Regions from separate parts of the Microbacterium sp. LWH13-1.2 genome, predicted to be linked through region 2. Evidence: predicted binding sites of a transcription regulator. Region 2 holds the regulator's gene; each other region holds the start of a gene.
What was found. Region 2 encodes LexA, which represses DNA repair genes until DNA is damaged. Its sites were predicted from a motif close to TCGAACANNTGTTCGA; they were not measured.

Region 1 (7,855 bases), 1.0 Mb from region 2:
GGGCATACCAGGTGTCTGGTGAGTACGCCATGATCGAGGCGGCTGCGGCGAACGGCTGGATCGATCGTCGCGCGTCGATCCTCGAGTCCCTCCTGTCGATCCGTCGGGCAGGTGCCGACGTCGTCCTCACGTACTGGGCCACCGAAGCCGCCCGCTGGCTGCGCGGCTGAGCGAGTTCTGCCCCCGTGCCGATCGTCCGCTGGGACTCGCGCACAGGTGTGCGGGCTAGCCTGGAAGGGATGGCGGGAGAGGTCCGCCCATCGCTGAGGAGTGTGCTGTGACCGACCGCAATGACGACCTGTTCTCCGCTGCCCGCACGGTGATCCCCGGCGGCGTGAATTCGCCGGTGCGCGCGTACGGTTCCGTCGGCGGTACGCCGCGTTTCCTCGCGTCTGCGAAGGGCGCGACGGTCACGGATGCCGCGGGCAACGAGTACGTCGACCTGGTCGCCTCGTGGGGCCCTGCACTGCTCGGACATGCGCAGCCCGAGGTCGTCGCCGCGGTGCAGGAGGCTGCCACCCGAGGGCTCTCGTTCGGCGCTCCGACCGAGGGCGAGGTCGAACTCGCCCAGCTGATCGCAGACCGCGTGCGATTCGGCGAGGTCCGACCCATCGAGCGGGTGCGCCTGGTGTCGACCGGCACCGAGGCCACCATGACGGCGATCCGCCTCGCGCGGGGTGCGACAGGCCGCGACCTGCTGGTGAAGTTCGCCGGCCACTATCACGGGCACTCCGACGGCCTCCTCGCGGCGGCGGGATCGGGCGTCGCGACGCTCGCACTGCCGGGGTCTGCGGGTGTTCCCGCGCCGATCGCGGCCCAGACTCTGGTCATCGACTACAACGACCCTGATGCGCTGGCTGCGGTCTTCGCCGAGCACGGTGATCGCATCGCCGCGGTGATCGTCGAGGCGGCAGCCGCCAACATGGGCGTGGTGCCGCCTGCGCCCGGATTCAATCGGCTGCTGGCCGACACTGCCCACGCGCACGGAGCACTGCTCATCCTCGACGAGGTGCTGACGGGCTTCCGCGTGCACCCGGCGGGTTTCTGGGGGCTTCAGGCTGCGGCAGGCGAGGACTATCTGCCCGACATCATCACGTTCGGCAAGGTCGTCGGCGGAGGAATGCCCCTGGCAGCTCTCGGCGGACGTGCCGAGGTCATGGACATGCTGGCGCCCGTGGGTCCCGTCTACCAGGCGGGCACACTCTCGGGTAACCCGCTCTCGGTCGCAGCGGGCCTCGCGACGCTGCGCCTCGCGACGCCGGAGGTCTATGCGACGGTCGATGCGGCGGCCGCTCGCGTCGCCGGTGCGCTGGATGCCGCGCTGACCGATGCCGGTGTCACGCACGCCGTCGCCCATGCGGGGAACCTGTTCAGCGCGTCCTTCCGAGCTTCGGCGCCTCGTACGTATGCCGAGGCACAGGCGCAGGAGTCGTTCCGATACGCGCCGTTCTTCCACGCCATGCGCGAGCGGGGGGTCGCGTTGCCGCCCAGCGTGTTCGAAGCGTGGTTCCTGACCGCCGCTCACGGCGAGGAGGAGCTGCAGCGCATCGAGTCGGCGCTGCCGATCGCCGCCCGTGCGGCGGCGCAGGCGACCGCCTGAGTCGCGAACGAACCGTCGGCACGTCGGCGGACGGGGATTCTGTCGCACATCGCTCGCCGGATGGATGTCGCCAGTCGAACGCGTTTCGCTCAGACCAACGCGTTTCGTTCAGACGAACGCGTTTCGCTCAGACGAAAATGACTCGCCGTCGCGGTGAATCCCTGTAGGTGCGCCCGAGCGGGCTGAGCCAGTCGATCGTGCCGTCGGGCAGCTGGCGCGCCGTCCACCTGTGCTCGTCTGCGACATCGGGATGCTTTATCACATGATGGGTCGCACAGAGGTGACCCAGATTGTGGATGTCCGTCCTGCCGCCCTTCGCATGATCGAAGGTGTGATCGATCTGGCACCGATGCACCGGCATCCTGCATCCGGGGAATCGACAGTGCTGGTCTCGGGCACGTAGGAATCGTCGCATCGGCTCGGTGGGGCGGTAGGTGTCGGTCTCGACGACCAAGCCGGTCGGATCGAGGAACAGGCGTGACCAGCCGCCGTTTCGGCCGGCGAGGTCGCGAGCGACGTCGGGGTGAAGAGGACCATGCCCGTCGAGCTGGGCGGAACGATCGTCGTACCCTGCGAGAGTGGTCGCGGCCACCGTGACGTGGATCCGTCCCCGAATGTTGTCGAGCCCCGAGCCGGCAGCGGCGCTCGGGTCGGACGCGAGCAAGAGGTCGATCAGCAGATCGGCGCGCACCTGATCGATCGTGCGTGTGTCTGCCGGGATGTGCTCGACCGCGGGCCCCGCGGGGCAGGTGGGGTCGGTCGTGAACGTCCCCTCTCCGAAGATCGCGTAGTCATCGCGTGACGGATCGTCGTGAGCGATGTCCTCCGGATAGATCGGATCTTCGCCGTCATCGATCGGCTCGAGCGCCGGCTCGCGGTCGTCCCGTCCGTCGATGACGGCGTGAGCGAGCTGGGTGAGGCGATCGAGGATCGCGGCGGCGAGATGCTCGGGAAGCACGACAGTCAGGACGGAGAGCCCGTCTCCTGCAGGCCGCACGGTCACCGTGCGCTCCGACGCCGCACGTGCGTGGCGCTCGGTGGTCGTCGAGCCCGCCAGCACCGCCGCCAGCTCGCGCAGATGCACACGTGTGCGCGCAGCAGTCTCACGCTCGGCGACGATGACGGCGACGGTGTCGTACAGCGGCAGTGCATCGGCGTCCGCTCGGCCGTTGTTCACCGCCTCGCGCACGACTCCGGCAGCGCGTACGATCTCGCGGACGTGCGCACCGCTGATGCTGCCGCGCCGGAACGCCTCGCGCACGCGCGGATGGCTGGCGTCGAGGAAGCCCGCGTCGGTGAAGGCGTACTCGACGCTGCCCTGGGTCATGCGGGCTGCTGCCGCGTATTCCGCGACCATAGATCGATGGATCGCATCGCGGTGGAACGGGCTGTCATCGGAATCCGTACGGGCGAGCCGCATCCGCTCGGCGAGGAGGTCAGATGCCTCCGCCTCGAGACAGGCGATCTGCCGCCGCTTCTCGACCCAGGAGTCGAGCAGCTCCCGGCGCTGCTCGAGACCGTTGTCGGTGGCGGATGTCATAACCTGAGTCTAGTAGATTTGTTCGAAAGTCGTGCGGAACATCGGAATGGGAGAGGGGTGGAATCGTGGGAACCGACAACGGATCGTTGCCTTCCTGTGAGCAAGACACAGACATCTGGGAGGGTGCCGCTGGCAGACTGGACGCATGGTGACGTTGCTGCTCGACCAGACGCAACTCGAGATCGTGCTCTCGCCGATCGAGCGTGCGGCGAGCTTCCACCGTGACAACGTGCGACTCGTCCGCGACACCATCACCAAGGTGCAGCTGATCGACGACGCATGGACCTGGTTGCGCGGAGTGCCGAACCCCGGGACGCACATCCCCGGCGTTCTCGCCGCGGGCACGTGGAAGGCCGCCGGAAGCGTGGACTTCGTGCTGATCCGTCGGCGTCGCCCCAGCGTCGTCATCGATCTCTCGGGCGACGAGCAGTACCGTCGACTGATCCTCACGACCCGACACGGCCTCGCGCTGACCCAGGCGCTCAGGCTCGATGTCTCCGATGAACCTGCAGACGTCGAGGAGATCGTCGCCACGTCGCCGACTCCGGTGTCGAAGGGCAGCCGTCGCCCGGTGATCCGACCCCGACCCGCCTGACCCGGGGTCCAGAACGAGACGAACGCCCTCCGCAGCCTTTCGGCGCGGAGGGCGTTCGCGTGAAGCGCTGCGTCGCGGCCTCAGGAGCGGTGATGCTCGCCGTCGTGCTGCTCGTGATGCTCGTCGTCGTGGTTATCGGTCTGCGCGTCGGACGAGGGCTCGGGTGCCTCCGACTCGCCGAGCGGGTAGTCCTTCGGCTCGTCCTCGTAGTAGGCGCGTGCGGCTGCGGCGAGCATCGAGCTGACAGCCGCGGAGCGCGGGTCGTCATCCGACGCATCTCCCTCGGCGGCGGCCGAGTCGTCGTCGGACACAGGCTCATCGGACACAGGCTCATCGGACACAGGCTCATCGGATGCCGGCACCTCGGTGAAGAACTCGACGCCGGAGTGCTCGTCGATCCCCTCGACTGCAGGCGCGGACTCGGTGCCGGCGTCGACCGACGGTTCCGCATCGTTCGCCGACGCGGTCCCGAAGAGGATGTCATCGAAAGAGGGACGGGCGCCCTCCGCGGAGACGGCGTCGCCATCATCGGATGCACCGTCGGCATCCGCGTCGTGTCCGGAGTGTTCTTCGGCCTCGGCGGCCTCCGACACGACATCTGCCGCATCTTCGGCGTCGTTCGCGTCTGAGGCATCGGCCGCGTAGCCGAGCTCTGCTGCCGCGTGCTCGACGTCGCGAGCCGCCGCGGCCGCGTAGGCAGCGTCGTCGGCCTTGGCCTCAGCGGCATCCGCCGCCGCGGCGTCAGTCTGAGCCGCAGCGTCAGTCTGTCCCGCATCCGAAGCCGCAGCTTCCGGAGCCGCAGCATCCGAAGCCGCGGTGCCGGTGGCCCCATCCGCAGAAGACTCGGTCTCGGATGCGTCAGTCTCGGCGATCTCCGCACCCTCGTCGACGTTCGCCGCGTCGTCGGCAGGCGCATCCTCAGCGTCGTCAGAGCCGTCAGAGCCGTCCGCGGCATCCACCGTCTCGACGGAGGCGTCCACCGTATCGACGGAGGCATCCGCAGCGGCCTCGCCGATCACCGCAGGCAGGACCGTGGTCGCAGGAGCGGCGTCGAGCGCAGCATCCGACGTCCCAGTCTCGGCTTCGGGAGCGATGAACTGAGAGGCTGCCGCGATCGCGTGCGGCGCGAGCGTGCCGCCGCGCACGAGTTCGATGAACACGTCTTCGAGCGTGGGGCCGCGCTGCACCAGCGTGGTGAGGGCGATGCCGGCCGACGCAGCGATGGCGCCGACCTTTCCGGCGTTGCTGCCGCGGACGGTGAGTCCGGAGCGGAGCACCTCGACCTCGAGGCCTGCGGCCGAGAGCGCCGCCTTCAGCGCGGCGCGGTCTGCGGCATCCACGACGACCGATCCGGCAGACGGGTCTGCGAGCTTCTCGATGCCGCTGGACAGCATGAGCTGTCCCTTCGAGAGCACGAGCACGTGGTCGGCGACCTGCTCGATCTCGCTCAGCACGTGCGAGGAGACGAGGACCGTGCGGCCCTCATCGGCGAGGCGGCGCATGAGCAGGCGCATCCAGCGGATGCCTTCGGGATCGAGTCCGTTGGCCGGCTCGTCGAACACGAGGGCGCCGGGGTCGCCCAGCAGGGCGTGTGCGACGCTCAGCCGCTGACGCATGCCCAGCGAGAAGCTGCCGATGCGCCCTTCGCTCTCGTGCTCGAGACCGACCAGTGAGAGGACCTCGTCGACGCGCGAGAGCGGGATGCCGTTGGCCTTGGCCGCGATGGTCAGCTGGCGCGCAGCTGAACGGCGTGGGCGGTAGACCGTCTCCTCGAGCACTGATCCGATGGTGCGCAGGGGATGGCGGAGCTCGGGAAAAGCGACCCCGCCGATCGTGGCCGTGCCGGAGTTTGCGCGCACCTGGCCGAGCAGGATGCGCAGCGTCGTGGTCTTCCCGGCTCCGTTCGGGCCGAGGAAAGCGGTCACGACGCCGGGCTCGACTCGTGCGGAGAAGTCTGACACCGCCGTCACGTCATTGAAGCGCTTGGTGACGCGCGTGAACTCGAGCACCTGTCCGTCGGGCATCTGCGACCTCTCGTTGCAGTGGGCAGTTCTCTCTATCCTGCCGGAAAAGCCGCCGGATCGCGCATTTACCGTACAAACCCACCCGAATGCAAGGCTGCGGCCGAGGGGTAACGTGGCACCCGTGACCGATTCCACCGCCGCTCCCCGGGTCCTCGTCCGCACAGAAGGCGCGCTCGGCAGGCTGACGCTCAACCGGCCGGAGGCGATCAATGCCCTCGATCTGGGCATGATCCAGCTGCTCACCGAGGCGCTCGAGGCATGGCGAGAGGACACGGATGTGCAGATCGTCCTGATCGACGGCGAGGGCGAGCGCGGGATGTGCGCCGGCGGCGACGTACGCGGCCTGCATGCGCAGATCGTGGCCGGTCGAGCCGACGAGACCGCGGAGTTCTTCCGTGCCGAGTACGCACTGAACGCGATGATCGCCGAGTACTCGAAGCCCGTCGTGTCGCTGGCCGACGGCATCACGATGGGCGGGGGCGTCGGCCTCTCGGGTCACGCGGCCATCCGCATCGTCACGGAGCGCTCGAAGCTCGCGATGCCCGAGACCCGTATCGGCTTCACGCCCGACGTGGGGGGAACGTGGCTTCTCGGTCGTGCTCCCGGTCGGCTGGGCGAGTACTTCGGCCTCACGGGCGGCACCATGAACGGAGCGGATGCCGTGCTGATGGGCTTCGCCGATCACTTCGTCCCGTCCGAGCGCCTCGACGCGCTGCGCGAGGCGCTCGCCTACCGTGCCGATCCCACGGGGCCGGCAGAGATCGTTCTGCTCTTCGACGAGACGCCCGATCCGTCCGAGCTGCCCGCCGCGCGCGCCTGGATCGACGAGGCGTTCTCCGCCGACACCGTCGTCGAGATCGTCGCCCGCCTGCACGAGCAGGGGACGGCGGAGACCGCGGCCGCCGCCGATCTGCTCGAGAGTCTCGCCCCGACCGGCCTCGCCGTGACCCTCGATGCGGTCAGGGAGGCGCGGGCGCTTCCGAACCTCCGGGCCGCGCTCGAGGGAGAGTACCGACGGGTGATGTGGTTCGCGACCCGTCATCCCGATCTCGTCGAGGGGATCCGCGCGCAGCTCATCGACAAGGACCGCAACCCGAAGTGGGATCCCGCGAGCATCGCCGATCTTGCTGCGGATGCGGGTGCCGAGGCACGCGAGTTCGTGCCGGATCGCCCTCTCTTCTGAGGCATATCGATATATCCGCGGTTGTTCATCGCCGTGCAGAAAAGGCTGGCCACGCAGGGAATGGTTCGCTGTCAGCGAAGGTCCGCCCACAGGGGGATACGAATGTCCGCGGTTCGTGGCACTCTGTCATATGCGCGATCGTCGGCCCGCGTACGCCCGTCGGGAGATCTGGCGCTTCATCCTTCCTAGAAAGTCCGCCTGTGCTGGGAAAAATCCTCGTTCGATATCTGTCCCGCTATAAGTGGTTGCTCGTGGCCGTGCTGGTCTTCCAGTTCGCCAGCGCGATCGCGACTCTGTACCTTCCCCGTCTCAACGAAGACATCATCAACAAAGGCGTCGCTCAGTCCGACACCGACTACATCTGGCGCACCGGCCTGTTCATGCTCGCCGTGTCGCTCGGCCAGATCATCGCTTCCGTCATCGCCACCTATTTCGCCGCCCGTGCGTCGATGGGAGCGGGCCGCGACATCCGGGCCGACGTGTTCGGCAAGGTGAGCGGCTTCTCCGAGCGCGAGGTCTCGCAGTTCGGGGCCGGTTCCCTCATCACCCGCAACACGAACGACGTGCAGCAGGTGCAGATGCTCGCGATGATGGGCGCCACCATGCTCGTCACCGCGCCGCTCCTCGCGATCGGCGGCATCATCTTCGCCGTGCAGACGAACATCGGTCTCAGCTGGCTGATCGCGGTCTCCGTGCCGCTGCTGCTGATCGTCGCCGGCCTCGTCGTGAGCCGCATGGTGCCGCTGTTCCGCAGCTACCAGGGCAAGCTCGACACCGTGAACCGCGTCATGCGCGAGCAGCTGACCGGCGTGCGCGTCGTCCGGGCCTTCGTGCGCGAGCGCATCGAAGAAGAGCGATTCCGTGAAGCGAACACCGACATCATGGTCGTCGGGCGCAAGGTCGGCTCGCTGTT
Region 2 (7,855 bases):
CGAGCGGAATCCGTGGCCCTGGCCCGGGTACAGGACATACTCGTGATCGATGCCTCGGGCGTCGAGGGCGTCGCGCACGGCTTCCGACTGCGCAGGCGGCACGACACGGTCATCCGCGCCCTGCATGAGCAGCACGGGCACGTCGATACGGTCGACGTGCGTCAGCGGTGAGCGGGCGACGTACAGCTCCTCGGCCTCGGGCAGTGGACCCACAAGGCCCTCGATGTAGTGCGCTTCGAAGTCGTGGGAGTGCTCGGCCAGCATCCGGAGGTCCGTGACACCGTATCGGCTGATCCCCGCGGCGAAGGTCCCGCCGCGCACGAGAGCGGAGAGCACGGTCCAACCGCCGGCGGAGCCACCACGGATCGCGATGCGCGCAGGATCCGCGACACCCGTCTCGGCGAGGCCTCTCGCGGCCGCGATCACGTCGTCGACGTCGACCACGCCCCACTCTCCGTCGAGTCGTTCTCGGTATGCGCGCCCGTACCCGGTCGAACCGCCGTAGTTCACGTCGAGCACACCGATGCCCCGGCTCGTGTAGAAGGGGATGACGGCCGACACGGCTCCCGTCACGTGCGCTGTGGGACCGCCGTGGACGAGCACCACGTAGGGAGGAAGCTCTCCCGCCGGTGCCGAGGCCGTGGGGTGGGCAGGCGGATAGGCGAACGCATGTACCGGACCGTGCGCACCGTCGATGAGCATCGGTGCGGCGGGGGGCATCCACGCCGCGTCGCTCGGTTCTGCTCCGGTGACCGCGGTCACCTCGTCGGAGTCGACGTCGACGCACCACACGCCGGGTGTCGTGGTCGAGCTGTTACCCGAGAGAAGGACGCGGGATCCCGAGACGTCGTCGACGCTGACATGGCCGTCGGCGGGCACGGCGAGCGTGCGGGCACTTCCGTCCGCGTGGAGCAGGACGACCTCGTCGCGTCCGTTCGTGCGCACCGCGACGATCCGGCCGTCGTCGAGGGGGCGATACCAGCGGTTGCCCAGCACCCAGAGGCCGTATCCCGTGTCCGCGTCGACGTCGTCGACACGCACGGCAGGCGCAGCGACGTCGAGACGGTCCAGCTCCTGGCGATGCAGCGCCCATCGGCCGCTCGGGTCATCCGCGTACAACAGCTCGTCGATGCCCGTCCACTCGGGCTGGAGGGCCGCACGCGTCGGCAGCTCGAGGGTCTCGACCCCATCGGAGATCGTGAGCGTGGCGCGCTGCCAGGGCATCTGCGCGCCCGTCCACTGCACCCAGGCGATCCGTGACCCGTCGGGTGAGAGCGCCGGATGCCCGTAGAAGGCGTCGCCCTCGACGACGGTCCTCACCAGTGTCGGGTCCGCCGCCGCGGAGCCGTCGACGGGGATCTCGACGATGCCGCGACGATGAGGGGTGCTGGTGAGGTCCTCACGGACGGCGAAGAGCCGCCCCTGCTGCAGTCTCAGACCGCCGTGGGCGGGGCCTGCGGGTGTCAGCGGCTCGGGCTCGCCTCCGCGGCGCATCCGGCGCACCCGCTGATCCTTCGCGTCGACGAAGTAGAGCGTGCCCTCGGCGTCCGCGGTCCACGCTCCACCGCCGTACTCGTGGACGCGGGAGCGGGCGCTCCACGGAGCAGGGAGGATCTCGGCGCCGGTCGAGCTGCGCACGGTGAGCCGACCACCCTCGGAAGGAATCGACTCTCCCCACCAGATCTCGTCGCCGACGAATGCCGAGCCGTCGATCCTCGGAGAGGACGCGGCGATCCGGGCTGCAGAGAAAGGGGAGGTCCAGGTACCGAACGGCGAAGACATGCTTCGAGCCTAGGCGTGGCTCCTGAGCCGTGCGTTCGGAGGCCGTCAGACGGCGCGCAGTACCGCGACGATCTTTCCGAGGATGACGGACTCGTCACCGAGGATGGGCTCGAATGCGGAGTTGCGCGGCAGCAGCCAGGTGTGGCCGTCACGACGGCGGAGCACCTTGACCGTCGCCTCGCCGTCGAGCATCGCCGCCACGATCTCACCGTTCTCCGCGCTGCCCTGCGAGCGGACGACGACCCAGTCGCCGTCGCAGATGGCAGCGTCGATCATCGACTCTCCGGAGACCTTCAGCATGAAGAGATCGCCCTTGCCGACGAGCTGGCGCGGGAGCGGGAAGATCTCCTCGACCTGCTGATCGGCGGTGATGGGAACGCCGGCGGCGATCCGGCCGACCAGGGGAACCAGGGCGGCATCGCCCACGGGAGTCGCGACGTCTGCCGGGTTCTCGCCGCTCGTGCCGGGAAGATCGATCAGGACCTCCATGGCGCGGGTCTTGCCGGGGTCGCGGCGCAGGTAGCCGCTGAGTTCGAGTTGCCCGAGCTGATGAGTCACGCTCGACAGCGACTTGAGTCCCACCGCGTCTCCGATCTCGCGCATGCTCGGCGGGTAGCCGTACCTGCTGATCGACGTCTGGATGACCTCGAGGATCGCCATCTGCTTGGGGCTCAGGCTCTTCCGGCGACGGGTGCGCGGAACCTCGGCGTCGGTGGCGGAGTTGTCGCTCATGGTGCTCCTCAGGTGTGCGATTCCGGCGTCTCAGTTCGAATGTCGGAGGCCCGTGGTGGGGTGTTCGTATCGAAACCGTATCCGAGAATCGGCCAGATGTGGAAGATCTGTTCGAGCGTGTCTTCTGATTCGCGGGTAGTTTTTCGAAGAACGCTTGACAGATGTTCGAATTCGAAGATAACTTCGGAACGTAGCTTCGCATTCACGGCTCCCGGCCGAGGCGCGAATGCGAACGCTACGCCAACTTCACCGCTCACGCGGTAGATGCAGAGGAGCACGACATGAGCACCATCGCCTTCAGCAACGCAGCAGTCCTCCCGGCACGTCCGGCGACGAAGCTCCGTCTGACGGTGCGCGGTCGTCGCGTCGTGCTCGCGCTGGCCGCACTCCCGCTCGCGGCGGGCATCGCCTTCGCCGCGCTGAGCGGCGGCAGTGCGATGGCCTCGGGTGAGCAGGTCGCGGCGGCTTCCTTCGCCACCGTGACCGTGATGCCGGGCGACACGCTCTGGTCGATCGCCGAGGGCATCGCACCCGGTGCAGACCCGCGCGAGGTCATCGGTGACATCACACGCCTGAACATGCTCCGTGGCGGCGCCCTCCAGATCGGCCAGGAACTGGCGATCCCCGCGCAGTACTCCGAGTGAGCGATCGGCGCGGGCGACGGGCGGGCTTCATTCTCTGTCACCGCGCGCATCCGTGGGGTTCACGACGCTTACCATGGGAAGGGTGACTGCATCACTCGCTGACCTCCCCCTTCGCGACGACCTCCGAGGGCTCACGCCGTACGGGGCCCCCCAGGCGCCGCTGCCGGTCGCCCTCAACGTCAACGAGAACACTCATCCGATTCCGGATGCCGTAGCAAGCGACATCCTCGATGACATCGCGGTCGCGCTTCGTGACGTCAACCGCTACCCCGACCGCGAGTTCACCACACTGCGCGAGGGCTTCGCCGAATACCTCGGTCACGGCCTCGACGCCAGCCGGATCTGGGCGGGCAACGGGTCGAACGAGGTGCTGCAGCACATCCTGCAGGCATTCGGCGGCCCTGGTCGCACGGCCTTCAGCTTCGCACCGACCTACTCGATGTATCCGCTGATCTCGCAGGGCACGGGAGCACGATGGATCGCGGGCACCAGGCAGCCCGACTACACGATCACACCGGACGAGGCGGCCGCACAGGTCGCGGAGGTCGACCCCGACGTCATCCTGATCTGCTCGCCGAACAACCCCACGGGCACGCCGCTCGGCCTCGACGTCGTCGAGGCCGTCTATGAGGCATCCCGCGGCATCGTCGTGGTCGACGAGGCGTACCAGGAGTTCGCTCCGCGCGACGCAGCCTCCGCGCTGACCCTGCTCGAGGGGCGCCCGCGGCTCGCGGTCTCGCGCACGATGAGCAAGGCGTTCGCGTTCGCGGGCGCCCGCGTGGGCTATCTCGCCGCCGATCCGGCCTTCATCGACGCGCTGCGCCTCGTGCGGCTGCCCTACCACCTCAGTGCGCTGACGCAGGCCGCAGCCGTCGCAGCGCTGCGCAACTCCGATGTGATGCTGGGCATGGTCGAGGAGATCGTCGAGCAGCGCGATCGCATCTCGGCGACCCTCGAGGCGCTCGGCTACACCCCGCACGAGTCGTGGTCTAACTTCGTCCTCTTCGGAGGAGTGGCAGAGCCGCAGAAGGTCTGGCAGCAGCTGTACGACCGGGGAGTGCTGATCCGCGACGTCGGGATCCCCGGACACCTCCGCGTCACCGCCGGCACCGAGGCGGAGACCACCGCATTCCTCGATGCCCTCGCCTCGATAGGATCGGCTTCATGAGCACCCCCGCCCAGACCCCGCGCACCGCCACGCGTGTGCGCAGCACGTCGGAGTCCACCGTCGAGCTCGAGCTGAACCTCGACGGAACCGGTGCGAGCCGTATCGACACGTCGGTGCCGTTCTTCGACCACATGCTGACGGCGTTCGCGAAGCACTCGCTCACCGACCTCACCGTGCGCGCATCCGGCGACACGCAGATCGACGCGCACCACACGGTCGAGGACATCTCGATCGTGCTCGGCCAGGCCATCCGGGAGGCGCTGGGCGACAAGTCGGGGATCTCCCGCTACGGCGACGCCCTCGTTCCGCTCGACGAGGCGCTGGCACAGGCCGTCGTCGACATCTCGGGCCGTCCGTACCTCGTGCACACCGGGGAGCCTGCAGGCTTCGAGCACCACCTCATCGGCGGTCACTTCACGGGCTCCCTCGTGCGTCACTCCTTCGAGGCCATCACGTTCAACGCCGGTCTGACGGTGCACGTGCGTGTGCTCGGCGGGCGCGACCCGCACCACATCGCCGAGGCCGAGTACAAGGCCTTCGCACGTGCGTTCCGCCAGGCCAAGGCGCTCGATCCGCTGGTCGACGGCATCCCGTCGACCAAGGGTGCGCTGTGAGCACTGCTCCTCGGGTCGCCGTCTTCGACTACGAGTCCGGCAACGTGCACTCTGCGGTGAAGGCGCTCCTCGCGGCGGGGGCGGATGCAGTGCTCACGCGCGACCGCAAGGAGGCGCTCGAGGCTGACGGCCTCGTCGTGCCCGGCGTGGGTGCCTTCCAGGCCGTTCGTGACGCGCTTCGCGCACATGGCGGCGACGAGATCATCGATCGGCGGCTCGCCGGCGGGCGACCTGTCCTCGGCATCTGCGTCGGAATGCAGGTGCTCTTCTCCCACGGCGTCGAGCGCGGTCACGATTCGGAGGGTCTCGGTGAATGGCCGGGAGCCGTCACCGAACTGAACGCTCCGGTGCTGCCGCACATGGGCTGGAACACCGTCGAATCCGGCGCCGACTCGGTGCTCTTCAAGGGGATCGAGAACGAACGCTTCTATTTCGTGCACTCATACGCTGCGCAGTCGTGGGAACTCGACGTCATCCCGCCGTTCCCGCAGCCTGTGCTGACGTGGACGACGTACGGAGACCCGTTCCTCGCCGCCGTCGAGAACGGTCCGCTCTCGGCCACGCAGTTCCACCCCGAGAAGTCCGGCGAGGCCGGTATCCAGCTGCTCCGCAACTGGGTCGACAGCCTGCGTCCCTGAGGCGGGACGCGCTGGTCGCTGCGCGTCAGAAACCGCGCGCGACCGCGGCTGCGGCCGACAGCCACGCCTGCTGAGTGGGCGCCGAGAGCGCACGAAGACGGAGGTGTCCGTCGACCATCTCGCGATCGAACGGGATGTCGACGACTTCACGCGCCAGCGGCCGGTACCCCGCGACGACCTCTGCGATCTCCGCGGATGAGGCTTTGGGGTCGGCCTGGCTGACCACGACCACGGATTCGCGCGCGAGGCGCGCTGAGCGTTCGTCGCGGTCCTCGAGCGCTTCGAGAAGCAGCGCTCCGGCCTCGGCGTGGTCGTCGCGCGTCGTCGTCGCGACGACGATCTGATCCGCGAGGTCGATCATGCGCAACCACATCGGATCGGATTCGTCGTTGCCCGAATCGATGATGATCAGTCGGTAGAACTTCGCAGCGACCGCGTGGATCGAGTCCACATCCGCCGGGCTGAGACGATTCTCGTGGGCCAGCCGGATGGGCTTGGACCGCAGCACGTCGTACTTCTCCTGCGGCTGGTGGTGCACGAAGTGCGCCAGATCGGCCGACTGGCCCTGGGCGCCGAGCAGGCGCTGCGTCTGCGGCAGGAGCTCGAGCAGGGTGCGGTCGTGAGCGCCGGTCTCGGTGCGCCATCCGAGCGTGCCTCGGGTCTGATTGTTGTCCCAGGCCAGCACGCCCGCGCCGCCGTACTGGGCGAACACGGCCGACAACAGCACCGTGGCGGGAGTCTTACCAGCCCCGCCCTTGCCGTTGACGACAGCGACGGTGCGCGGACCCGGCCAATGGCGGCTGACCTCGTGCTCGTCGTCGCGCATCGCACGCTCACGCGCATTGGGTCCGAGGGAGAACCCGACACGATTGAGGAATCCGCGACCGCCCCGGCGGGCAGGCTCCTCCCGTCGTTCCTCCTGCAGGAAGGAGCGGCGTTCGACTCCCTGCTCCCGTTGGCGGCGACGAGAGGAGGCTGCTGCTTCCGTCTGCGCCGGTGCGGTGGCCCTGGGTGCGGTGGCGCCGGGCGCGACCGCGGCGGGCGGGATCGGCGTCGCTGTGGCAGGGGCCTGCGCCTGGACCGGGCCCTGCGCCTGGACAGGGGGCTGCGCCTGGACCGGGCCCTGCGCCTGGAGGATCGCGGTGGGGCGAGTGTCCGGAGCGCCCGGATTCGGAGCCGATGGGACGGTCGCCGGGGGAGCGGAGAAGCTCGGTGATGCCTGTGATGCCTGTGATGCCGGTGCGGTCGAGGGGCGGAGCGGCGTGGTCGCAGGCTGTGCAGGTGGCGCGGGGACCGCCGGCACGATCGGCGCGACCGGCACGGCCGAAGGTCCCCCGGTGGGGGTCGTCCTGGCAGGTGCGGGCGGGACAGCGGGTTGCTGCGGCTCGGCGCGCGCGGCCTGCTGGACGGGGGGAGGGGTCAGAGCAGCGGGTCGGCCGGCGTCCGCGGATGCGGAGGTCGCCCGTGCCTGCGCCGGCGCGTTCGTCTGAGGGAGGGCAGGCGCTGCCGCTGCGGCAGCCGCTGCCGCAGCGCGTGTTCCCGGCGCGGGAGCGCTCGACGCCACACTCGCTGCAGGGGATCGTGGGGGCGTCGGCGTCGGCGCCGACCAGTCCACGGCACCGCCATCGTTCGCGGCGGGGGCGTTCGCGGCTGGCGGGTCGGCGTCATCTGCTGCGGGCGTCGACGGGTGCGAAGCCCTCGGGCTCTGCTCGGCATCTGCCTGCGGGCTCTGCTCGGGCTCCTGCCGGGGCTGCTCGGGCTCCTGCCGGGGCTGCTCGGGCTTGCCGCTCTCCGGAACCTCGGGAGGCATCGGATTGCCCCGACGCAGGGGTCCGCTTCCACGTGCTTCCGCATCGCGCACCATGGAACATCTCCTCACCGACCGAACAGGGGCGTCTTCGAGGCTACCGCGTGGCGTCCGTCGTTCTCTGCCGTCATCATTTTGGAGCGGGCGGACACGCGGGCTAGTGTCGACTCTCGTGCCGACGAATCGGCCCTCCCATCTCACCTGAGGACGTCATGAACGACTTCGCGCAGTCCCCTTCTCTCACTCTGCTCCCCGCTGTCGATGTCGCGGGTGGCAAGGCCGTCCGCCTCACGCAGGGCGAGGCAGGCACCGAGACCAGCTACGGCGACCCGTTGGATGCGGCAGGGGAGTGGGTCGCGCAGGGCGCGAAGTGGATCCACCTCGTCGACCTCGACGCGGCGTTCGGTCGCGGCAGCAACGCCCCGATCCTCCGCAAGGTCATCAAGCAGTTCAAGAACGTCAACGTCGAG
Region 3 (7,855 bases), 840 kb from region 2:
CAGTCGCGGCGGTCGTGGCACTCCGCGAGATTCAGGAGCGCTCATGCCAGGAGCTGCGGTCACACGCCGACGCGAAGCGTCGGCAGGCCGAGGGAGACCGCACGAGGGCCATCTGCGCTGGGCGGGGCGGGAACGGCGCACGAGTCCGCTTGAGCCCGATCCCAGGCGTCTCCTCCTCGAGTGCGGCGGATCCGCAGGGGCGCTCCGGTCGGATCATCCGCGAGAAGGTGGAAGGGTGCGGCATGGGTGATCGTCACCGAGACCACGTCGCCCGGGCGCGGCACCTCCGAGCCGCCAGTGATCTCGAAATGGACCAGTCGGTTGTCCTCGCCGCGACCGGTGAGGCGGTGAGTCTCGGCATCCTTCTTGCCCTCGCCCGTGGAGACCAGAACCTCGACCTCGCGGCCCACCTGCTTCTGGTTCTCTTCGAGGGAGATCCGCTCCTGCAGAGCGATGAGGCGGTTGTAACGCTCCTGCACGACGGCCTTGGGGACCTGGTCATCCATCGTCGCCGCCGGTGTGCCCTCGCGGATCGAGTATTGGAACGTGAATGCGCTCGAGAAGCGCGCCTGCTCGACGACGCGCATCGTGTCCTCGAAGTCCTCGTCGGTCTCGCCGGGGAACCCGACGATGATGTCCGTGGTGATGGCGGCGTTCGGAATGCGGTCGCGCACCCGGTCGAGGATCCCGAGGAACTTCTCGCTCCGGTAGGAACGGCGCATCGCTTTGAGGATTCTGTCGCTGCCGGATTGCAGGGGCATGTGCAGCTGAGGCATGACGTTCGAGGTCTCAGCCATCGCGTCGATCACGTCGTCGGTGAAGGCCGCGGGGTGCGGGCTCGTGAAGCGGACACGCTCCAGTCCCTCGATCTCGCCTGCAGCGCGCAGCAGCTTGCCGAACGCCTGACGGTCGCCGAACTCGACGCCGTAGGAGTTGACGTTCTGTCCGAGCAGCGTGACCTCGATCGCGCCGTCTTCGACGAGCAGGCGGATCTCGTTCAGGATGTCACCGGGGCGACGATCCTTCTCCTTGCCTCGGAGGCTGGGGACGATGCAGAAGGTGCAGGTGTTGTTGCACCCGACTGAGATGGAGACCCAGCCGCTGTGGGCGGAGTCGCGCTTGGTCGGGAGGGTCGATGGGAAGACTTCGAGCGATTCCAGGATCTCGAGCTCCGCATCGCCGTTATGACGCGCGCGCTCGAGGAGCCCCGGGAGCGAACCCATGTTGTGAGTGCCGAAGACGACGTCGACCCAAGGCGCCTTGTCGAGCACGGCCTGCTTGTCCATCTGGGCGAGGCACCCGCCGACGGCGATCTGCATGCCGTCCTTGCGGCGCTTCACCCCTGCGAGCTGCCCCAGGGTGCCGTAGAGCTTTCCTGCGGCGTTGTCACGCACCGCACACGTGTTGATGATCACGACATCGGCCTCCGTGCCCTCGGAGGCGCGGACGTATCCTGCGCTCTCGAGAGACCCCGACAGTCGCTCAGAGTCGTGGACGTTCATCTGGCATCCGAAGGTGCGCACCTCGTACGAGCGGCTGCGTCCGTCGGCGTCGATTGCTGCCGACGACGAACGGATGATCGTCGGCTCACTGCGCGGAATAGTCATGATGCCACCATTCTACGAGCGCATCCGAACACCGTCCTCGGGTCGCCGATGTGTCGCAGAGATCGATGGTCAGGCGGATCGGCCCTCAGTCGGAGTCCACGAAGCGCACACCTGACGTCGGCCTCCCGAACGATGCCTCCGCGAGAGCGGTCTTCGCTGCGGTCATCGCGACGGAGCCGTTGTAACCACGGCGGGAGAGCTGACCGACGAGACGACGCAGCGCCGTGTCGCCGTCGAGACGGGACAAACCCCGCGCTTTGGTGCGCGCGTACTCGAGCGCACGCTCCGCGTCGTCGTCGGGGAGTTCATCGAGCGCCGCATCGACCACGTCACGAGGGATCCCGCGCTGAGCCAGGGCCCTCGACAGCGCAACCCGGCCCTGGCCCTTCCGTTCGACGCCCGACGTGACGAGCTGCCCGGCGAGCAGAGCATCATCGAGATACCCTCTTCGACAGAAATCGTCGAGAACGTCATCTACAGCGCCCGAATCGAGCCGGGTGCCGTCTTGCTCGTAGCCTTTGAGGACCGTCCGCGCCTCCGAGATCGAGAGCGACCGAGAGCGCAGCTTTCGCACCAGAAGCTCCTCTGCGGCTTCTCGCACGCGTGTCGGATCTGCTCCCCCGACGTCGCCGTCGGGGTCGCCCTGCGGCTGCAGTGCCCGCAACCGCGGCGCAGATCGCGTCGCTGCTCCGCGCGCCGGATGCCGTTCGCTCGGATCGCGAGAATCGATCGATGCGACTGGAGTCACAGTCGCCTTCGGATCGGCCTGACCCCACGTCGAGTTCCATGCAGGGACGCCGTCTGCTCGATCAGGTCCATCCTCACCCGGTCGCGCAGACCCCATCGCCTCGTTCCCGCTGAAGCGATGCCACTCGGACGGATCGCCGCCCGGCGATCCGGGAGCCGTGCGTTCCCTCATCTCCGACGAACCGTGGCCCGTCGGCGCTTCGCGGGAGGCGTTCCGGCCGAACAGCGGAATGACGGGGGCGAGCTGATCCTGCTCGCCCCCGCCATCACTCATGGCCCACTCCGATCGCGGAACGACCTCGAACCGTCATGATCACGCCGGGCGACGCTCGGCGAGCTCGTCAGCGGGAGCCTCGACGGCGCCGCCGATTCCGAGCTTCTGCTTGATCTGAGTCTCGATCGCCAGTGCGATGTCGGGGTTCTTGAGCAGGAACGTTCGCGCGTTCTCCTTGCCCTGACCGAGCTGATCGCCGTCGTAGGTGTACCAGGAGCCGGACTTCTTCACGATGCCGTGCTCGACACCGAAGTCGATCAGGCTCCCCTCGCGCGAGATACCCACGCCGTACAGAATGTCGAACTCCGCCTGCTTGAACGGCGGAGCCATCTTGTTCTTGACGACCTTGACCCTGGTGCGGTTTCCGACTGCGTCGGTGCCGTCTTTCAGCGTCTCGATGCGACGGATGTCCATGCGGACCGAAGCGTAGAACTTCAGCGCCTTTCCACCGGCCGTGGTCTCCGGAGATCCGAAGAAGACGCCGATCTTCTCACGCAGCTGGTTGATGAAGATCATCGTGGTGTTCGTCTGGTTGAGTCCACCCGTCAGCTTTCGCAGAGCCTGCGACATGAGCCGAGCCTGCAGACCCACGTGCGAGTCACCCATCTCGCCCTCGATCTCTGCGCGAGGAACGAGAGCCGCCACGGAGTCGATCACGATCAGGTCGATGGCACCGGAGCGCACGAGCATGTCGGCGATCTCGAGTGCCTGCTCACCTGTGTCGGGCTGCGAGACGAGGAGAGCATCGATGTCGACACCGAGCTTGGCTGCATAGTCGGGGTCGAGCGCGTGCTCGGCATCGATGAAGGCCGCGATGCCGCCGGCGCGCTGGGCATTGGCGATCGCGTGCAGCGTGAGAGTCGTCTTACCCGAGGACTCAGGCCCGTAGATCTCGACGATGCGGCCACGCGGGAGGCCACCGACGCCGAGAGCGACGTCGAGGGCGATGGAGCCGGTCGGGATGACCGCGACAGGGGCGCGTTCGTCGCTGCCCAGTCGCATGACCGAACCCTTTCCGAACTGGCGATCGATCTGGGCGAGTGCGGTCTCGAGGGACTTCTCGCGGTCAGCGGGTGATGGCATGACGGGCTCCTTATGCTCGCGTGGTGCCGCCTGTAGGCTGTCGCGGTCCTCCCGGCTGGGCGGAACTCTCCGACAAGGCGTATGGCTCTTCGGCTTGTCTTCACCGTACGAGGCACCTCGGACATTGAGTCGTCAGCACCACGGATCAGGGAGAACAAGATCTCTGAACCACTTGTGCAGAAGACTACGCCGGTTTCGAACACATCTTCGACAACACGCCGGATCGGCGTGTCGATCCCGTACGCGTCGAGAGCGTCAGACGGTCACCTCTTGCGAGGCTCGAGGCGCCCGGCGCCATGGCGACGCTCGGGTGGGACATCCGTCTCGGAACACAGCGCGAGCCAGATGTCGCGCGGCGGGATGCCAGCGTCGAGAGCCTCGTCGGCAGTGCGACCGGAGAGCTGACTCAGGACCAGATCGCTGATCAGAGACGGACCCCGCCCGCCGAACTCCGTATCGACGGCGCGGAGGAATTCACTGCGTCGCATGAAGAGCGGGAACCCTCGACGTTCAGTGGAGCGAGAGCTCGGGCTCGACCGAGGCTACGAGGTCGTCGGGAACGACGTCAGGGAACACCTGGATGCCCTCGAGCACGGAGATACGATCTCCGACCTCACGCATGATGATCGAGATGGGGACGTCGAGCGCGTCAGCCACAGAAGCGAGTATCTCGCTCGATGCCTCTTTCTGGCCCCGCTCCACCTCGCTGAGGTAGCCGAGCGCCACGGACGCCTTGCTTGCTACCTGCCGGAGCGTACGCCCCTTCTGCAGGCGGAAGTCCCTCAGCACATCGCCGATTTCCTGTCGTACAAGAATCATCGGAACCTCCTCCCAGATCGTCTTCCCGAGGTATCCCCCGAGGAGATCGCCAGTCTAGTCCTACCGACCTTCACAAAATCTACCTTCGCACGCTGTGCTTTCGGTGTGAGCACATCCATGACAACGGAACTCATCGCCCACCTATTCCCGGACGAGTCGAACGAGCAGGGCGAGTGCGGCGGCGACGGCCTGCGCACGGATCTCTGCACGATCGCCGGGGAATGCATGGGGTTCGGTGACGGATGCGGTCGGCGTCACGACGGCGATGTGCACCGTGCCGACCGGCTGGCCGTCAGGCGACTCCGGTCCGGCTATCCCCGTGGTCGCGACTCCGACGTCAGCCGGGCGTCCCGCGACGCTCACCGCATGCCGCACCCCGTCGGCCATCTGCAGTGCGACCTCGGGATGCACGGGACCATGCGCGGTCAGAAGATCGGAATCGACTCCGAGCAGGCTGTGCTTCACCGGAGTCGCATAGGCGACCACCGCACCGAGCAACGACGCTGACGCCCCCGCCACGGAGACGAGTTCGGCCGCGACAGCACCGCCGGTCAGGGACTCCGCCACCCCGAGGGTCCATCCGCGGGCGACCAGTCCATCCAGAGCCTCCGATGCGCCGGTCATGACGACTGCCGAGAACCCCGCACCTGCGCCACGATGTAGTCGATCCCGCTCGCCACAGTCAGGATCAGCACGACGATCATCAGGAACGCCGTCACGATGATCCAGGGGCCGAGTCCGATGAGCACGTGCAGCGGGAGAAGCGCCCAGGAGAGCGCGACTGCCTGCACCGCCGTCTTCACCTTGCCCATCCAGGCCGCCGCGACCACATGCTCCTTCGCGACGATCAGCCGATGGACGGTGATGCCGACCTCACGGATCAGGATCACGATGACCAGCCACCAGTTCAGCTCGCCCAGCACCGCAAGGCCTACGAAGCCCGCACCGGTGAGCAGCTTGTCGGCGATCGGATCCCAGAGTTTGCCGAAGTCGCTCACGATCTCGTATCGGCGAGCGAGGTAGCCGTCGACCCAGTCGGTCGAGATCGCGACGATGAAGAGCGCTGCCGCGATCCATCGCATCACGAGGTCGTCGGCGCCGTATGTTCCGCCGATGAGGAGCAGGACGAAGAAGACGACCGCGAGAGGGATGCGCGCGACGGTGATCGCATTGGGAAGCTGCCGGGGAATCGCCATCAGTCGCGCCCCGTCAGTCCCCAGGCATCTTCATCGCCGTCGTCGTCGGCCTCGACCACCGGCAGTCCCTGGAACTGGGCTTCGACCGGATCGTGCGGCGCCCCCGCAGCAGTGGCCGACGGAGCAGCTGCGGCCGCCGAAGGCTTTACCGGGACGTCGTCGCCTCGGAGTTTCGCCATCACCTGCGGTAGCTGCTCGGCCGTCGCCAGCACATCGCGTGCCTTCGATCCCTCAGAAGGACCGACGATCTCGCGCGACTCGAGAAGGTCCATCAGTCGACCGGCCTTCGCGAAGCCGACGCGCAGCTTGCGCTGCAGCATCGAGGTCGACCCGAACTGCGACGACACGATCAGCTCGGCGGCGGCGAGGAGGAGCTCGAGGTCGTCTCCGATGTCCTCGTCGACCTCCTTCTTCTTCGCCGGCTCCATCGCCTCCTGCACGTCAGCACGGTACTCGGGGCGCGCTTGGCGGGTCACATGCTTGACGACCGCGTCGATCTCCTTCTCGTCGACCCATGCCCCCTGCAGACGGAACGGCTTCGATGAGCCCATCGGCGAGAACAGGGCATCACCCTGACCGATCAGCTTGTCGGCGCCGGGGCTGTCGAGGATCACGCGACTGTCGGTGACGCTGGTCACCGCGAAGGCGAGACGTGACGGCACGTTGGCCTTGATGAGACCGGTGACGACGTCGACGCTCGGTCGTTGCGTGGCGAGCACCAGATGGATGCCGGACGCGCGAGCCAGTTGCGTGATGCGCACGATCGAATCCTCGACGTCGCGCGGGGCCACCATCATCAGGTCGGCGAGCTCGTCGACGACCACGAGGAGGTACGGGTAGGGCTTGAGCACCCGCTCGCTCCCGACCGGCAGCTCGACCTCGCCGGCGCGTACTGCTCGGTTGAAGTCGTCGATGTGGCGGAACCCGAACGACGCGAGGTCGTCGTACCGCATGTCCATCTCCTTCACGACCCATTGCAGCGCCTCTGCCGCCTTCTTCGGGTTCGTGATGATGGGCGTGATCAGGTGCGGAACCCCTGCATAGCTCGTGAGTTCGACGCGCTTCGGGTCGATGAGGACCATCCGGACGTCGGTCGGGCGTGCCCGCATGAGGAGGCTCGTGATCATCGAGTTCACGAAACTCGACTTTCCGGAGCCGGTGGAACCGGCGACGAGCAGGTGGGGCATCTTGGCGAGGTTCGCGATGACGATGTTGCCGCCGACGTCCTTGCCGACGCCGATCGTCATCGGATGGGTGCTCTTGTGGGCAGCCGGAGACCGCAGCACGTCGCCGAGCGCGACCATCTCTTTGTCGGCGTTGGGGATCTCGATGCCGATGGCGCTCTTGCCGGGGATCGGCGAGAGGATGCGCACGTCGTTGGACGCGACTGCATAGGCGAAGTTGTTGCTCAGCTGCAGGATCTTCTCGACCTTGACGCCGTGTCCGACCTCGACCTCGTACTGCGTGACCGTCGGGCCCCGCGAGAAGCCGGTCACCTTCGCGTCGACCTTGAACTGCGTCAGCACACTCGTGATCTGCTCGATCACCTTGTCCGTGGCCTCGGACCGGGCGACAGGCGGCGGTCCTTCGACCAGAAGTCCGGGCGACGGCAGGATGTACGGAGCCACCGGCGCCTGAGGCCCCCGCTCCCCCGGTCCGGCGGTTCCGAAGCCGTCGAGTCCGGGCAGCTCGGGAACCTCGCCGGTGTCCGACTCGTCGTCGAGGAGCGCGGTGGTCTGCTGTCCGGCGAGCGATTCCGTCACCGAACGGACGTCGGAGAGCACCTCGGTCGCCGCGTCGTAGGGGTCTTCGACCACGACGGCCTGGTCATAGGCGGGCGTCGGCTCGGACGTCGTGAGCAGAGCGGTGATGTCGTCGGAGCCGAGAGTCCCCTCGTCGGGGTCCTCTTCACGGCCCGTCTTGTTACGACGCCACCAGGGCAGCACATCCGGATCGTCGACCTTGTCGGCCTCGTCGATCGCCGCGGTATTTTTCGTCGGCTTCTCAGTGCGTTCGGCATCGAACATCCACGCATACAGGTCGCCCAATCGCTGGCCGATCCGGTTCGGCGGCGTCTTGGTGAGGATCAGCACGCTGAGTCCCGCCAGCAGTGCGAGCACGATGTAGGC

Region 1: a site for LexA is predicted at 3,151-3,166, ahead of MRBLWH13_RS14370 (DUF222 domain-containing protein). Genes of this name have one in related genera too.
Region 3: a site for LexA is predicted at 3,907-3,922, ahead of recA (recombinase RecA). Genes of this name have one in related genera too.

What each region holds. Positions count from the first base shown of each region.
Region 1 covers NZ_CP151635.1:2,983,792-2,991,646, reverse strand. Annotated here, with positions in the region: gene hemB (porphobilinogen synthase) at 1-170, shown strand, start outside; gene MRBLWH13_RS14375 (glutamate-1-semialdehyde 2,1-aminomutase) at 278-1,600, shown strand; gene MRBLWH13_RS14370 (DUF222 domain-containing protein) at 1,728-3,140, opposite strand; gene MRBLWH13_RS14365 (hypothetical protein) at 3,286-3,735, shown strand; gene MRBLWH13_RS14360 (ATP-binding cassette domain-containing protein) at 3,816-5,759, opposite strand; gene MRBLWH13_RS14355 (enoyl-CoA hydratase/isomerase family protein) at 5,881-6,942, shown strand; gene MRBLWH13_RS14350 (ABC transporter ATP-binding protein) at 7,143-7,855, shown strand, end outside.
Region 2 covers NZ_CP151635.1:1,959,161-1,967,015, reverse strand. Annotated here, with positions in the region: gene MRBLWH13_RS09330 (prolyl oligopeptidase family serine peptidase) at 1-1,782, opposite strand, end outside; gene lexA (transcriptional repressor LexA) at 1,828-2,514, opposite strand; gene MRBLWH13_RS09320 (LysM peptidoglycan-binding domain-containing protein) at 2,796-3,158, shown strand; gene MRBLWH13_RS09315 (histidinol-phosphate transaminase) at 3,232-4,326, shown strand; gene hisB (imidazoleglycerol-phosphate dehydratase HisB) at 4,323-4,940, shown strand; gene hisH (imidazole glycerol phosphate synthase subunit HisH) at 4,937-5,578, shown strand; gene MRBLWH13_RS09300 (AAA family ATPase) at 5,604-7,442, opposite strand; gene priA (bifunctional 1-(5-phosphoribosyl)-5-((5-phosphoribosylamino)methylideneamino)imidazole-4-carboxamide isomerase/phosphoribosylanthranilate isomerase PriA) at 7,598-7,855, shown strand, end outside.
Region 3 covers NZ_CP151635.1:1,122,518-1,130,372, reverse strand. Annotated here, with positions in the region: gene miaA (tRNA (adenosine(37)-N6)-dimethylallyltransferase MiaA) at 1-45, opposite strand, end outside; gene miaB (tRNA (N6-isopentenyl adenosine(37)-C2)-methylthiotransferase MiaB) at 60-1,607, opposite strand; gene MRBLWH13_RS05155 (RecX family transcriptional regulator) at 1,693-2,628, opposite strand; gene recA (recombinase RecA) at 2,668-3,711, opposite strand; gene MRBLWH13_RS05145 (DUF3046 domain-containing protein) at 3,975-4,199, opposite strand; gene MRBLWH13_RS05140 (helix-turn-helix transcriptional regulator) at 4,222-4,530, opposite strand; gene MRBLWH13_RS05135 (CinA family protein) at 4,672-5,154, opposite strand; gene pgsA (CDP-diacylglycerol--glycerol-3-phosphate 3-phosphatidyltransferase) at 5,151-5,726, opposite strand; gene MRBLWH13_RS05125 (DNA translocase FtsK) at 5,726-7,855, opposite strand, start outside.